DNA from 3 places in the Hydrogenophaga sp. UC242_53 genome. Region 2 is predicted to be linked to each of the others. Evidence: predicted binding sites of a transcription regulator. Region 2 holds the regulator's gene; each other region holds the start of a gene.
What was found. The regulator sigma-54, encoded in region 2, starts transcription at its own class of promoters, with help from an activator protein. The targets are predictions, from matches to a motif close to TGGCANGNAANCTGCTTT.
Positions count from the first base shown of each region.

Region 1: ACFJI0_RS16925 (urease subunit gamma) is a predicted target of sigma-54. The motif match lies at 2,520-2,537, and genes of this name have one in related genera.
Region 3: ACFJI0_RS05955 (circularly permuted type 2 ATP-grasp protein) is a predicted target of sigma-54. The motif match lies at 2,737-2,754, and genes of this name have one in related genera.

Region 1 covers NZ_CP170552.1:3,364,927-3,369,797, reverse strand. Annotated here, with positions in the region: gene ureC (urease subunit alpha) at 1-1,234, opposite strand, end outside; gene ACFJI0_RS16935 (urease subunit beta) at 1,245-1,550, opposite strand; gene ACFJI0_RS16930 (HupE/UreJ family protein) at 1,555-2,142, opposite strand; gene ACFJI0_RS16925 (urease subunit gamma) at 2,168-2,470, opposite strand; gene ACFJI0_RS16920 (ATP-binding protein) at 2,575-4,871, shown strand, end outside.
Region 2 covers NZ_CP170552.1:3,020,299-3,025,169, forward strand. Annotated here, with positions in the region: gene ACFJI0_RS15140 (ATP-binding protein) at 1-715, shown strand, start outside; gene rpoN (RNA polymerase factor sigma-54) at 719-2,209, opposite strand; gene ACFJI0_RS15150 (GlsB/YeaQ/YmgE family stress response membrane protein) at 2,467-2,739, opposite strand; gene ACFJI0_RS15155 (YhjD/YihY/BrkB family envelope integrity protein) at 2,897-4,249, shown strand; gene ACFJI0_RS15160 (putative zinc-binding metallopeptidase) at 4,246-4,871, shown strand, end outside.
Region 3 covers NZ_CP170552.1:1,154,108-1,158,978, reverse strand. Annotated here, with positions in the region: gene ACFJI0_RS05965 (LysR family transcriptional regulator) at 1-335, shown strand, start outside; gene ACFJI0_RS05960 (alpha-E domain-containing protein) at 304-1,263, opposite strand; gene ACFJI0_RS05955 (circularly permuted type 2 ATP-grasp protein) at 1,274-2,713, opposite strand; gene ACFJI0_RS05950 (ABC transporter substrate-binding protein) at 2,954-4,117, shown strand; gene ACFJI0_RS05945 (branched-chain amino acid ABC transporter permease) at 4,240-4,871, shown strand, end outside.

The DNA of each region.
Region 1 (4,871 bases), 340 kb from region 2:
ACTTGGCGATGTAGCGCTTGACGCGGAAGTTGTCGTGCCGAGAGCTGTCTTCGGGCAGCGTGCCGCGCTGGCTCTTCATCTTGTCGGCCGTCTGCCAGGTGCGGATGATGACCTCGCCCACGCGGCCCATGGCCTGGCTGTCGCTGCTCATCATGCTGATGGCGCCCAGGTCGTGCAGGATGTCCTCGGCCGCGATGGTCTCGCGGCGGATGCGGCTCTCGGCGAAGGCCAGGTCCTCGGCGATGCCCGCGTCCAGGTGGTGGCAGACCATGAGCATGTCCACGTGCTCGTCCAGCGTGTTGACGGTGTAGGGCATGGTCGGGTTGGTGGACGAGGGCAGGAAGTTGGCCTCGCCGACCACGCGCAGGATGTCCGGCGCGTGGCCGCCGCCGGCGCCTTCGGTGTGGAAGGCGCACAGGCTGCGGCCCTTGGTGGCCGCGATGGTGTTTTCCACGAAGCCCGATTCGTTGAGCGTGTCGCTGTGGATCGCGACCTGCACGTCGGCCTCTTCGGCCACGCTCAGGCAGGTGTCGATGGCCGCGGGGGTGGTGCCCCAGTCCTCGTGCAGCTTGAGGCCGATCACGCCCGCGTCCACCTGCTCGTGCAGCGCGGCGGGCAGGCTGGCGTTGCCCTTGCCCAGGAAGCCCAGGTTCATGGGCAGGCCGTCGGCGGCCTGCAGCATGCGCTCGATGTGCCAGGGGCCGGGCGTGCAGGTGGTGGCGAAGGTGCCGGTGGCCGGGCCGGTGCCGCCGCCGAGCATGGTGGTCACGCCCGAGGTCAGCGCCTCGTCCACCTGCTGCGGGCAGATGAAGTGGATGTGGCTGTCGATGCCGCCGGCCGTGACGATGTGGCCTTCGCAGCTGATGACCTCGGTGCCCGGGCCGATGACGATGTCCACGCCGGGCTGGGTGTCGGGGTTGCCGGCCTTGCCGATGGCGACGATGCGCCCGCCCTTCAAGCCGATGTCGGCCTTGACGATGCCCCAGTGGTCGATGATCACCGCGTTGGTCATCACCGTGTCCACCGACCCTTCGGCGCGGGTGCGCAGGCTTTGCGCCATGCCGTCGCGGATGGTCTTGCCGCCGCCGAACTTCACTTCCTCCCCGTAACCACCGGCGGCCAGGGTGTAGTCCTTCTCGATCTCGATCACCAGGCCGGTGTCGGCCAGGCGCAGGCGGTCGCCGACGGTGGGGCCGAACATGTCGGCATAGGCGCTGCGGGGGATGCTTGCCATGGGCTGTCTTTCAGAGGGCGCTTTGGGTCAGGCCACGAAAGCCGTACACGATGCGGTCGCCCGCGTAGTCCACCAGCTCGACGGTGCGCTGCTGGCCGGGCTCGAACCGCACGGCGGTGCCGCTGGCGATGTTCAGCCGCATGCCGCGCGCGGCGGCGCGGTCGAAGTCGAGCGCGCCGTTGGTCTCGGCGAAGTGGTAGTGCGAGCCGACCTGGATCGGGCGGTCGGCGCCGTTCTTCACCACCAGGGTGATCGTGCGCCGGCCGGGGTTGAGCGGGTGCTCGCCCGCGTCGGTGAAGAGTTCGCCGGGGATCATGGCTTCAGCCCGCCAGCAGGGACCAGCCCATGTTCAGGCCCATCAGCGCCACCACGCCGCCGGCCACGCGCGGCAGCCAGTGGTTGGCGCGCTTCAGGCCCAGGCCCATGCCGATGCCCACCGCGTGCAGCACGGCCGTGCCCAGCACCATGCCGGCCAGGGCCGCGCCATCGGCCAGCTCCTGTCCGTGCGCCGCGCCGTGGAACAGCGCGAAGGCCCCCACCAGCACCGCGCCCGCCGCCTCGGGCAGTTTCACCTGCGCGGCCAGCAGCAGGCCCACCACCAGCATGGAGGCCGCGATCATCGGCTCGATGGCGGGGAAGGCCACGCCCGCCTGCGCCATCAGCGCGCCGGCCAGCAGCAGGGCGGCGAACGACACCGGTGCGACCCACAGGCGTTTCGTGGTCATGGCGCTCCACACGCCCACGGCCAGCATGGCGGCGAGGTGGTCCAGCCCGGTGATGGGGTGCAGGAAACCGGTGAGGAAACCGCCGTGGTCGTGCGCATCGCCCACATGGGCGGCGGCGGAGAACGACAGGGCGGCGAGGGTGAGGGCGGGCAGGGCGCGCTTGAGGAAGAAGGCGAAAGTCATGGGGTCTCCTGAATCCTGAATGGGGTCACACGATCGGCTGGTGCACCGTGACGAGTTTGGTGCCGTCGGGGAAGGTGGCTTCCACCTGGATGTCCGGGATCATCTCGGCGATGCCGTCCATCACGTCGGCGCGGGTGAGCACGCTGCGGCCTTCGCTCATCAGCTGAGCCACGGTCTTGCCGTCGCGCGCGCCCTCCATCACGGCCGCGCTGATCAGCGCCACCGATTCGGGGTAGTTGAGCTTGAGGCCGCGCGCCTTGCGCCGCTCGGCCAGCAAGGCGGCGGTGAAGATCAGCAGCTTGTCTTTCTCTCGGGGCGTGAGTTCCATGGTGGTGCGCGATCGTCAAGGGAGCCTGAGCATACAAGTTGCCCTGGAATCAGCAATTCCCGTGCCCCAGGCCCGGCGTGGCATGAAAGCTGCGAAATCCCGGTGTGAACCCCGCCGTGCCCCCACCGCCTTCCCCGCCCGCCAGCGCCCCGCCGCCGGCCGGGCAGGACGCGCCGCAGCGCATCATCAAGGTGCGCCGCGACTACAACAGCTGGGTCGGCAGCGAGACCATGGAGGACTACGCGCTGCGCTACACGCCGCAGCGTTTCCGCAAATGGAGCGAGTGGCGGGTGGCCAACACCGCGTTCGGTGCCGCCTCCTTCCTGATCCTCGAGGCCGTGGGTGCCACGCTGCTGGTGCAGTACGGCTTCGTCAACGCCGCGCTGGCGATCCTCTGCACCGGCCTCATCATCTTCCTGGGCGGCCTGCCCATCAGCGTCTACGCCGCGCGCCATGGGGTGGACATGGACCTGCTCACGCGCGGCGCGGGCTTCGGCTACATCGGCTCGACCATCACCTCGCTGATCTACGCGTCCTTCACCTTCATCTTCTTCGCGCTCGAAGCGGCGGTGATGGCCTACGCGCTCGAACTCGCGCTCGACATCCCGCCCGCCTGGGGCTACCTGATCTGCGCGCTGGTGGTCATCCCCCTCGTGACGCACGGCGTCTCGGTCATCAGCCGCTTCCAGGTCTGGACCCAGCCGCTGTGGGTCGTGATGATGGTGGTGCCTTTTGGGGCGGTGGCCTGGATGGCGCCCGAGACCTTCACCAACGTGGTGCGGTACGGGGGCGAATCTGGTGCGGGCGCGGTGTTCGACTGGCACCTGTTTGGTGCGGCGCTCACGGTGGGCATCGCGCTCATCACGCAGATGGGCGAGCAGGCCGACTACCTGCGCTTCATGCCCGCGAAGGAGCCCGGCCACGCGCTGCGCTGGTGGCTGGGCGTGCTCGCCGGGGGGCCCGGCTGGGTGGTGCTGGGCGTGGTCAAGATGCTGGGCGGCGCGCTGCTGGCCTACTTGGCCATCAGCCACATGGTGCCGCCCGAGCGCGCGGTGGACCCCAACCAGATGTACCTCGCGGCCTACGAGTTCGTGTTCGCCGACTACGGCTGGGCGGTGGCGGCCACGGCGCTGTTCGTGGTGGTCTCGCAGCTCAAGATCAACGTCACCAACGCCTACGCGGGCTCGCTGGCTTGGAGCAATTTTTTCTCGCGCATCACGCACAGCCACCCGGGCCGCGTGGTGTGGGTGGTGTTCAACACGCTGATCGCCTTCATGCTGATGGAGATGAACGTGTTCCAGGCGCTGGGCGAGGTGCTGGGCCTGTACTCCAACATCGCCATCGCCTGGATCATGGCGGTGGTCGCCGATCTCGTGATCAACAAGCCGCTGGGCTGGTCGCCCAAGGGCATCGAGTTCAAGCGCGCCTACCTGTACGACATCAACCCTGTCGGCGTGGGCGCCATGGGCCTGGCCTCGGCGCTGTCCATCGTGGCCCACATGGGCCTGCTGGGGCCAACGGCGCAGGCGTTCTCGGCGGTGATCGCGATGGTGACGGCGCTCATCACCGCACCGGTGATCGCGTGGTTGACCCAGGGGCGTTACTACATCGCCAGAAGCGGTGGAGAGGTGCCGCCAGGCGCACCGCGGATCTGGCTCCGCCAGGCCGCCAGTGCGGCCCCCCTTCAGGGGGGTGACGCCGCAGGCGGCGCGGGGGGTGTTGTCCAAACCTGTGTGATCTGTGAACGCGAGTACGAAGCGCCGGACATGGCGCACTGTCCTGCGTACCAGGGCCACATCTGTTCGCTGTGCTGCACGCTCGACGCGCGCTGCGGCGACCTCTGCAAGCCGCACGCGCGCCTCTCCGAGCAGTGGATGGGCGCCCTGCGCCGCGTGCTGCCGCGCCGCGTGTGGCCTTACCTGGAAGCGGGCCTGGCGCACTACCTGCTGCTCATGATGATCGTGGCGCCGGTGCTCGCGGCCGTGCTGGGCCTGCTCTACCGGCAGGAGGTGGAAGGCCTGGCCCAGGGCCTGGGCGTGGCGGCCAACACCTCGCTGCTCGACGCCGCGCTGCGCTCGGGCTTCGTGCGCGTGTACGCGGTGCTGCTGCTCATCGCCGCCACCGTGGCCTGGTGGCTGGTGCTCGCGCACAAGAGCCGTGAGGTGGCGCAGGAAGAATCCAACCGGCAGACGCGCCTGCTGATGCAGGAGATCGAGTCGCACCAGCGCACCGACGAGGCGCTGCAGCAGGCGCGCCGCGCGGCCGAGCAGGCCAACCAGGCCAAGACGCGCTACATCTCCACCATCAGCCACGAGCTGCGCACGCCGCTCAACAGCATCCTGGGTTACGCGCAGCTGCTGCAGGAGGACACCGGCGTGGCGCCGCACCGCGCGCAGGCCAT
Region 2 (4,871 bases):
CGGGCGCGTGGACCTCTCGCTCACCTCGACGCCATCCTCGGTCGAGGTGACGGTGGTGGACACCGGCATCGGCGTGGAGCCCGCCATGCAGGAACGCATCTTCGACCTGTTCGAACAGGCGGACCAGTCCATGCAGCGCGGCAGCGCCGGGCTGGGCGTGGGGCTGACGCTCTCGCGCCAGATCATCGAGCTGCACGACGGTTCGCTGTCCATGCACAGCGAGGGCCTGCACCGCGGCTCGTGCTTCACGGTGCGGCTGCCCCGCCTGCATCGAGAGCCACCGCGCGACGAGCCCCCCACCGTGGCGCCGTCCCACGCCCAGCCCTCGCGCCCGCTGCGCCTCCTGATCGCGGACGACAACGTCGATCTGACGGTGAGCCTGTCGGCCGTGCTGTCCTCACATGGGCACTTGGTCGAGGTCGTGCACGATGGCGAAGCGGCGGTTCGCGCGGCGCGCGCGCAGGTGCCGGACGTGGCGCTGCTCGACATCGGCATGCCCGGCCTCGACGGCCACCAGGTGGCGCGGGCGCTGCGCGCCGATGCCACCACGCAGGGCATCCGCCTCGTGGCCATCACCGGCTGGGGCCGCGACGCCGACCGCGAGGCCGCGCGCCTGGCCGGCTTCGATCAGCACCTGCTCAAACCGGTGAACCCCGAACAGCTGCTGCGGCTGCTGAGCGAGCCGCCAGAAGCGCCCCGCGCCCCGCCGGCCTGAGCCTCAGGCCGAGACGGCCAGGCCGTCATGGCGCTTGCGCCGGCCCACGGCCTCGATGCGCAGCATCTGACGGTACTTGGTGACGGTGCGCCGCGCCACCGTCAGGCCCTGCCGGGCGAGCTGGCGCGTGATCTCGGCGTCCGACAGCGGCCGATCGGTCGACTCCGCTTCGATGATGTCCTGGATCAAACCCCGGATCGCGGTGCCCGAGCAGGCCTTGCCATTGGCGCTCACCATCGCGCGCGAGAAGAAGTGCTTGAGCTCGTACACGCCGGTGGGCGTGGCGATGTACTTGTTGTTGGTGACGCGCGAAACCGTGGATTCGTGGATGCCGACCTCGTCGGCGATCTCGCGCAGGCCCAGCGGCTTCATCGCCATGCTGCCGTATTCGAAGAAGTGGCGCTGGCGCCGCACGATGGCCTGCGACACGTCGAGGATGGTCGAGAAGCGCTGCTCGACGTTGCGCAGCGTCCAGCGCGCCTCCTGCAGGTGCGCGCCCATCTCGGCGTTCTCGGCGCAGCGGTGGCGCTGGAACAGCTGGGCGTACACCTCGTTGATGCGCACCTTGGGCACGACCGCGGCGTTGAGCCGCACGTTCCACGCGCCCCGGTCCTTCTTCACGATCACGTCGGGCACGATGTAGTTCACCCGGGAAGAACTCAGGCGCCAGCCCGGTCGCGGGTCGAGGTGGCGGATGCGGTCACACACCGCCTCGACCTCGCCCACCGAGGCGTCCAGCGCCCGCGCCAGGGCAGGCACATCGCGCGCCGCCAGGCTGTCCATGTGGTCGTTGACGATGGCGCGCGCCATCGCGCGCACGTGGGGGCATTCGATCTCGCCCAGCTGCAGGCTGAGGCATTCCGCCACATCGCGCGCGGCCACACCGGCCGGCTCCAGCGACTGCACCAGCTTGAGCGCGATCTGCAGGTCTTCCAGCGTCGCTGCGGGCACCACGTCCGCTACCTCGCGCAGTTCGTTCAGGGGCGTGCGCAGGTAGCCGTCGTCGTCGAGCGACTCGACCACCACACCGGCCAGCGCGAGGTCGCGCGGCGACAGGGCCATGGTGCCGAGCTGCCCGTGCAGGTGGGCATTGAGCGGGGTTTCCTCCATCATGAAATCGAGCGCGGACACATCCCCGTCATGTCCCTGGCGGGCCGGGGTCAGACCATCGGCGAGCCACAGGTCGCTGTCGGACGCGGTGGACCGGTCGACCTCGGCCTCCGCCGGCGCCGCCAGATCGGTCTCGCGCGGTCCGTCGTACACCTCGCCGGCCGCTTCGCCCGATCGGCTGTCGATGTCACCATCCCGCAGGCCTTCGCGCTCGTCCTCGTCATCGCCCTCTTCCGCTTCCAGGAACGGATTGCGCCCCAGCACGTCGCGCACCACGATGCCGAAATCCAGCGAGGACATCTGCAGCAGGCGCACGGCGTGCTGCAAGCGGGGAGACAGGGTCTGGCTCTGGCGCTGGTCGGCGCGGGCGTCCATCTGGATCATGCGGTTCTCCTCCGGTAAGGCATGGTCGGCGGTGTCGCGAGGTGCGGCCGCCTCAGACCAACACCCTATGCAACCACCATGCCGCACGAGCGCGGAAGACACAAATTCCCACAAAACCACGTAACCGTCAGGCCCTCACAGAGGGACACGGTGCGCACCTTCCCGAACATTCAGACACAGTCGATCGGAACGCCCTTCAGGCCGACCCGCGCAAGGGCGCATCTTGCGGCAAGATTTGCCGAAACGGCCCGCGCGGACTAGTGCATCGATTCGTGTCGAAAGAGGTTGATGAGCGCCAGCAGGATGATGGCGCCGATCAGCGACACGAGCATGGCGCCCACGTTGAAGACGCTGTCGTTGAGGGTGTCCACCCCCATCAGGGGTGAGAGCACCCAGCCACCGATGGCGGCGCCCACGATGCCGGCCACGACATTGCGCACGATGCCCTGGCGCCCATCCGTGGACAGGACCACGCTGGCCAGCCTGCCCAACAGGCCGCCGACCGCCAACCAGAGGATGATGTTGATCATGGCGTTGCTCCTCGTTAGAGTGGTCGCAGGAAGTTCCTTCGAACCTGCCGGGGGCAATCCCCGCTCCCGGTGGCCGCGGGCACAGCACCTGCCCTGTCAAGGTCCCACCCGCCGGCATGCGGCGGGCCAACGCCACAACCGCAGCAGGAGATTTCCCATGAAGCAAGTGAAAGATGTGATGACCAGTGGCGTGCGCACGCTCGGGCCCCAGGACAGCGTGGTGCTCGCGGCCCAGGCCATGGAAGAACTGGACATCGGGGCGCTGCCGGTCTGCGATGGCCAGCGCATCCTCGGCATGGTGACCGACCGCGACATCGTGGTGCGCGGCGTCGCCCAGGACCTCGCGCCCGGCAAGACCAAGCTCGAGGACGTGATGAGCGCCCAAGTCGAATGGGTGTTCGAGGACGAAGGCCTGGCCGAGGTCGCGGCCAAGATGCAGCAACTGCAGATCCGCCGCCTGCCCGTGCTCGACCGCGACAAGCGCCTGGTGGGCATCCTCTCGCTGGGCGATCTGGCCGCCAAGGGCGACGTGCAGCAGGCCGGCGCCGCGCTGGCCGACATTTCCGAGCCCGCCCGCCCGACCCGCACCGGCCAATCGGTCGCCAGCGGCCCCGCCGGGGGCGGGAAAGCCTCTGAAAGGCACGCGATGCTCTTTCGCGTGATGAAAGCCGCCGTCGTCAACTGGATCGACGACGACGCGCCCAGCATGGGCGCCGCCCTCGCCTTCTACACCCTGTTTTCCGTCGCGCCCATCCTGCTGATCGTGATCTCGGTCGCGGGCCTGTGGTTCGGTGAAGCCGCCGCGCGCGGCGAGATCTTCGCGCAGCTCTCGCAACTGGTCGGCAGCGACAGCGCGCTCACCATCAACAGCCTGGTGGAAGACGCGAACCGCCCGGCCGCCGGCATCGTGGGCACGGTGGTGGGCCTGGGCGCGCTGCTCATCGGCGCCACCACCGTGTTCGCCGAGCTGCGCAACGCCATGGACCGCATCTGGCGCACGAACGCCGAGCATCCCAAACGGGGCGGCGTGCTCGAGCTGCTGCGCGCGCGCCTGGTCTCGCTGGGGCTGGTGCTGGCCATCGGTTTCCTGCTCATGGTCTCGCTGGTGCTCAGCGCCGCCCTGGCGGCCCTGGGCAAGTGGGCCGCGCCCTGGCTGGGCGAGCTGGCGATGCTCGCGGGCGCGGTCGACTTCGCCCTGAGCCTGGCCTTCCTCAGCGTGCTGTTCGCCATGATCTTCAAATGGATGCCGCGCGTGCCGCTGGCCTGGGGCGATGTGTGGATCGGCGCCGTGATCACCGCCGTGCTGCTCACCGTGGGCAAGTCCGTCATCGGCACCTACATCGGGCGCAGCGGCGTCGCCTCGGTGTTCGGCGCGGCCTCCTCGCTGGTCATCTTCCTGCTCTGGGTGTACTACTCGGCACAGGTGTTCCTGCTCGGCGCGGAGTTCACGCGCGCCTTCACCCTGCGGCATCAGACCGCCGACCGCACCACCGAGGACCCCGCGCCGTGAACCGTGCTTTCACCTGCATCTGCGGGCAACCGATCTTCTTTCGCAACAGCGTGTGCCTGGGCTGCGGCCGGGCGCTGGGCTACGACGCCGCGCGCGGCAAGCTGCTGCCCCTGGAGCCCACCGACGAACCCGGCTGGTGGCGCAGCAGCGAGACCGGCACGCGCCAGCGCACCTACCAGCGCTGCGAGAACCTGTCCTCGCCGGCCGCGTGCAACTGGCTGATCCCGCCGGCCAAGCCACGCGAGCACACGCCCTCGCTGTGCCTGTGCTGCCGGCTCACGCGCACGCTGCCCGACCTCGACGTGCCGGAACACGCCGGCTGGTGGCACCGCATCGAACAGGCCAAACGGCGCATGGTGTCCTCGCTGCTCGCCCTGCGCCTGCCCATCGTGCCGCGTGGCGAAGACCCGCAGCGCGGGCTGGCCTTCGACATCCTGGTCTCGCAGCCCGGCATGCCGCCCGTGGTCACCGGCCACGCCGGGGGCGTGATCACCCTGGACGCGGCCGAGGCGGACGACGCCACGCGCGAGCACCGCCGCACCTCGCTGCGCGAGCCCTACCGCACGCTGCTGGGCCACCTGCGCCACGAATCGGGCCACTACTTCTGGCAGCGCCTGGTCGA
Region 3 (4,871 bases), 1.9 Mb from region 2:
CGATCGCGGTCTACGAAGCCACCAGCCAGGCGAGGCGCGCGGTGATCGCCGCGCTCCACGCGCAGCGGCGCGCCTACCGCGTGGTCTACAACAGCTCCAGCCTCGCGGGGCAGTTGGCGGCGGTGGAAAGTGGGCTCGCCCTGGCGGTGCTCACGCGCTGCAGCGCGCCGGCCCACCTGGCCATCCTGGGCGAAAAACAGGGCCTGCCGGTCCTGGACTTCATGGACGTGGCGCTCTACCGCAGCCAGGCCTCGCGCCACCTGCCCGCGGTGGACGCGCTGTTCGAGCAGATGGTGCAGACGCTCAGTGCGAAGGCACCAAGAAGTCCTGGCTGATGCGCCCACCCAGCTCGTTCACGCGGTCCAGGAACTGCGTGAGGAAGGCGTGCAGGCCGGTGGAGAGGATCTCGTCGATGCGGGCGTACTGCAGATCGGCCTTGAGCTTGCCCGCGCGGCGCAAGGTTTCGCCGCTGTGGTCGTTGGACACCACGCTGAGGTTGTTCACCACCTCGTTGAGGCTGGCGGCCAGGCTGCGTGGCATGTCGGCGCGCAGGATCAGCAGCTCGGCCACGCGCTCGGGCGTGATCACATCGCGGTACACCTTGCGGTAGACCTCGAAGCCGCTCACGCTGCGCAGGATGGCGCTCCAGTGGTAGAAGTCGTACTCCTGATCGAGCTCGCTGGCGGCGCCGAAGAAGTCGCTGTGCACCGCGTGGAACTTCACATCCAGCAGGCGGGCGGTGTTGTCCGCGCGCTCCAGGAAGGTGCCCATGCGGTAGAAGTGGAAGGCCTCGTCCTGCAGCATGGTGCCGATGCGCACACCGCGCGAGAGGTGCGAGCGGAACTTGACCCACTCGAAGAATTCACCCGGGTCGCGCTCGAAGTTCTTGCCCTTGAGCATGCGCGTGAGTTCCAGCCAGGTCTGGTTCTGCGTTTCCCAGAATTCGGTGGTGAGAGCTCCGCGCACGGCCCGCGCGTTCTCGCGCGCGGCCTTCAGACAGGTGTAGATGCTCGACGGGTTGGACTCGTCGCGCACCATGAAGTCGAGCACGTTGCGTGGCGTGATTTCCTTGCCGTACTTCTGCGTGTAGGGATACAGCAGCTCGCTGATGGCGAGCAGCCCTTCCCAGCCCACCTGCGCCACGGCTGCGGACTGCGGCAGCAGCGAGGTCTGGTAGTTCACGTCCAGCATGCGGGCGGTGTTCTCCGCGCGCTCGGTGTAGCGGGACATCCAGAAAAGGTGGTCGGCGGTGCGCGAAAGCATGGTGTGTCCCTCAGTCTTCAAGAATCCAGGTGTCCTTGGTGCCGCCGCCCTGCGAGGAGTTGACGACCAGCGAGCCCTCCTTGAGCGCCACGCGGGTGAGCCCCCCGGGCACCATCTGCACTTCCTTGCCGCTGAGCACGAAGGGGCGCAGGTCGATGTGGCGCGGCGCCACGCCGCTTTGCACATAGGTGGGGCAGGTGGAGAGCGAGAGCGTGGGCTGCGCGATGTAGCCGCCCGGGTTGGCCGCCACGGCCTTGCGGAAGTCCTCGATCTCGGCCTTCGTGGACGCGGGCCCGACCAGCATGCCGTAGCCGCCCGCGCCGTGCACCTCTTTCACCACGAGGTCCTTCATGTTGGCCATCATGTACTTGAGGTCCTCGGGCTCGCGCCCCATGAAGGTGGGCACGTTGTTGAGGATGGGTTTCTGCCCGAGGTAGAACTCGATCATCTTGGGCACGTAGGGATAGATGGACTTGTCGTCCGCCACGCCGGTGCCCACGGCGTTGCAGATGGCGACGTTGCCGCTGCGGTACACGCCCAGCAGGCCTTCGCAGCCCAGCGTGGAGGTGGGGCGGAACACCGAGGGGTCGAGGAAGTCGTCGTCCACGCGGCGGTAGATCACGTCCACGCGCTTGGGGCCGCGCGTGGTGCGCATGTAGACGAAGTTGTCCTTGACGAACAGGTCCTGCCCCTCGACCAGCTCGATGCCCATCTGCTGCGCGAGGAAGGCGTGCTCGAAGTACGCGCTGTTGTACATGCCGGGGGTGAGCACCACCACCGTGGGCTCGGCCGTGGTGGCCGGGCTGCTGGCGCGCAGGGTTTCCAGCAGCAGGTCGGGGTAATGGGCGACCGGGGCCACGCGGTTCTCGCCGAAGAGTTCGGGGAACAGCCGCATCATCATCTTGCGGTCTTCGAGCATGTAGCTCACGCCGCTGGGCACGCGCAGGTTGTCTTCGAGCACGTAGTACTCGCCCACGCCCTCGGCATTCGGGGCGCGCACGATGTCGATGCCCGAGATGTGCGAGTAGATCTGGTGCGGCACGTCCACGCCCATCATCTCGGGGCGGAACTGCGCGTTCTGGAAGATCTGGTCGGCCGGCACGATGCCGGCCTTGATGACTTCCTGGCCGTGATAGACGTCGTGGATGAAGCGGTTGAGCGCGGTCACGCGCTGCACCAGGCCCTCCTCCATGCTGCGCCATTCGTGGGCGGGAATGATGCGCGGGATGAGGTCGAAGGGGATGAGGCGCTCGGTGCCGGAGCCGTCCTCGTCCTTGGCGCCGTACACCGCGAAGGTGATGCCCACGCGGCGGAAGATCATTTCGGCCTCTTCGCGCCGGGCCGCCATCACGTCTTCAGGCTGTTGGGCCAGCCAGCGCGCGTAGTTCTGATAGTGGGCCCGGACCTCGCTGGGCGAGGCGTTCATTTCGTCAAACATCGGTCTGCTCATGGGCTTTTTCTCCTGAGCACAGCATAGCAAGGACTGGGCCAGGTTTTGGCCGCCTCGCCGCCCCGCCGCGCGAAATCCCCTCAGTGTCTTCCCGGAGCCGGCGCAAGACCCCAACCCTTCCCGCCGGTGCCGGCGGGGTGCTTGCGCGCCTGCCGACGATCCTGTATTGTACGGACCATAAATTCAATTGTTCGTTCAATTAACCTGGTCTGTACGGACCATTACCTGGAGACGAGAAGCATGAGTGGGTTCATCAAGAAGGCCGTTCTGGGTCTGGGCATCGCCGCCCTGGCCGCTGCCAGCCACGCGCAGGAAACGCTGAAGATCGGTGTGCTGGGCGGCATGACCGGCCCGGGCGCGCCGTGGGGCCTGGCCATCGACGGCGGTGTGCGCGTGGCGACCGAGGAGATCAACGCCAGCGGCGGCCTGAAGGTGGCGGGCAAGACCTACAAGGTGGAGATCGTGTCCTACGACGACCACTACAAGGCGGCCGACGCCGTGACGGCGGTGAACCGCCTGATCGACCAGGACAAGGTGCAGTTCATCATCGGCCCGATCGGCTCGGCCTCCCTGCTGGCGATCAAGCCGATCACCGAAAAGAGCAAGGTGGTGCTGCTCTCCAACACCTACACCACCGAGGCCCTGAACGCCGAGACGCGCTACATGTTCCGCGTGCTGCCCACCACCAACGAATACGACGCGCAGCTGATCGGCTGGCTCAAGCAGAACCGCCCCGCGATCAAGCGCGTGGCCGTGATCTCGCCCAACGACGCCACTGGCTGGAGCACGCAGAAGGGCAAGAAGAAGGCCTATGAAGCCGCGGGCTACGAGATCGCCGACGCCAAGTTCTTCGAGCGCTCGCAGAACGACTTCCGCACCATCCTGGCGGGCATCCTGGCCAAGCGCGTCGACCTGATCGAGCTCGACGTGGTGCCGCCGGCCCAGGCCGGCCTGGTCATCCGCCAGGCGCGCGAAATGGGCTACAAGGGCCCGTTCACCAAGTTCGGCGGCAACAACGTGGCCGAAACCGTGAAGTCCGCTGGCGCGGACAACGCCGAAGGCACCCTGGTGTATTTCTCGGCCGACCCGGCCAGCGACGCCTACGCCAAGCTGAGCAAGGCCTACGCGAAGTACCACCCCAACGCCATGGACGACTTCGCCTTCTATTTCTACGACGCGGCCAAGCTGCTGTTCGGCGCGATCCAGAAGGCGGGCACCACCACCGACACCGACGCCGTGGTGAAGGCCATCGAAGCCACCAAGACGTACGACGGCATCCAGGGCAAGATCGTCTGGGGTGGCAAGGACACCTACGGCATCGACCACCAGATCGCCACGCCGGCCTACCTGGGCGTGATCGAAAACGGCAAGGGCAAGGTCGTCACCAAGTTCGACGCCCGCTGAGTCCGCGCGCCCCGCACAGCCGCCACCGAGGGGTGGCGCCGCCGGGGCGCGAGCTCCTCCTTCTTCCCTGCTGAACGCGCCCGCCTGCGGCGCCAGCCGCGGGCCTCGAGCCCGCTCTTCCCATGCAAATCGCGATACAGATATCCATCATTGCGCTGATGTCGGCGTTCGTCTACGCGCTCATCGCGCTGGGCTTCACGCTGGTGTTCGGCATCATGCGCGTCGTGAACTTCGCCCACGGCGAGTTCTACATGCTCGGCGCCTACGCCATGTACGTGCTCTACGGCCTGCTCGGCTGGCCGTACGGCTCGGCGCTGATCGCCGGCGCCCTGCTCGTCGGCCTGGCCGGTTTCGTGCTGGAGCGCGTGCTGTTCCGGCGTTTCACCGGCGACGAGATGGGCGGCATGATCATGTCGCTCGCCCTGGCCATCACGCTGCAGGCGGCGATTTCGCTGGTGTTCACGGTCGACGACCTGTCGGTCGCGCGCCCGGTGGAAGGCGCGCTGCAGATCGGCTCGGTGTTTCTCGCGCTGGACCAGCTGTACGTGGTGGGCGTCACCCTGCTCGCCCTGGCCGCGTTCTACGTGCTGATCGAGAAGACGCGGGTGGGCATCACCATCCGCGCCGTGGCGCAGGACAGCGAGGTCGCGCGCCTGCAGGGCGTGCGCTCCTGGCGCATGACGGCGCTCACCTTCGCGCTCAGCTGCCTGCTGGCGGGCCTGGCGGGCGCCCTCATGGCACCGGTCTACACCAT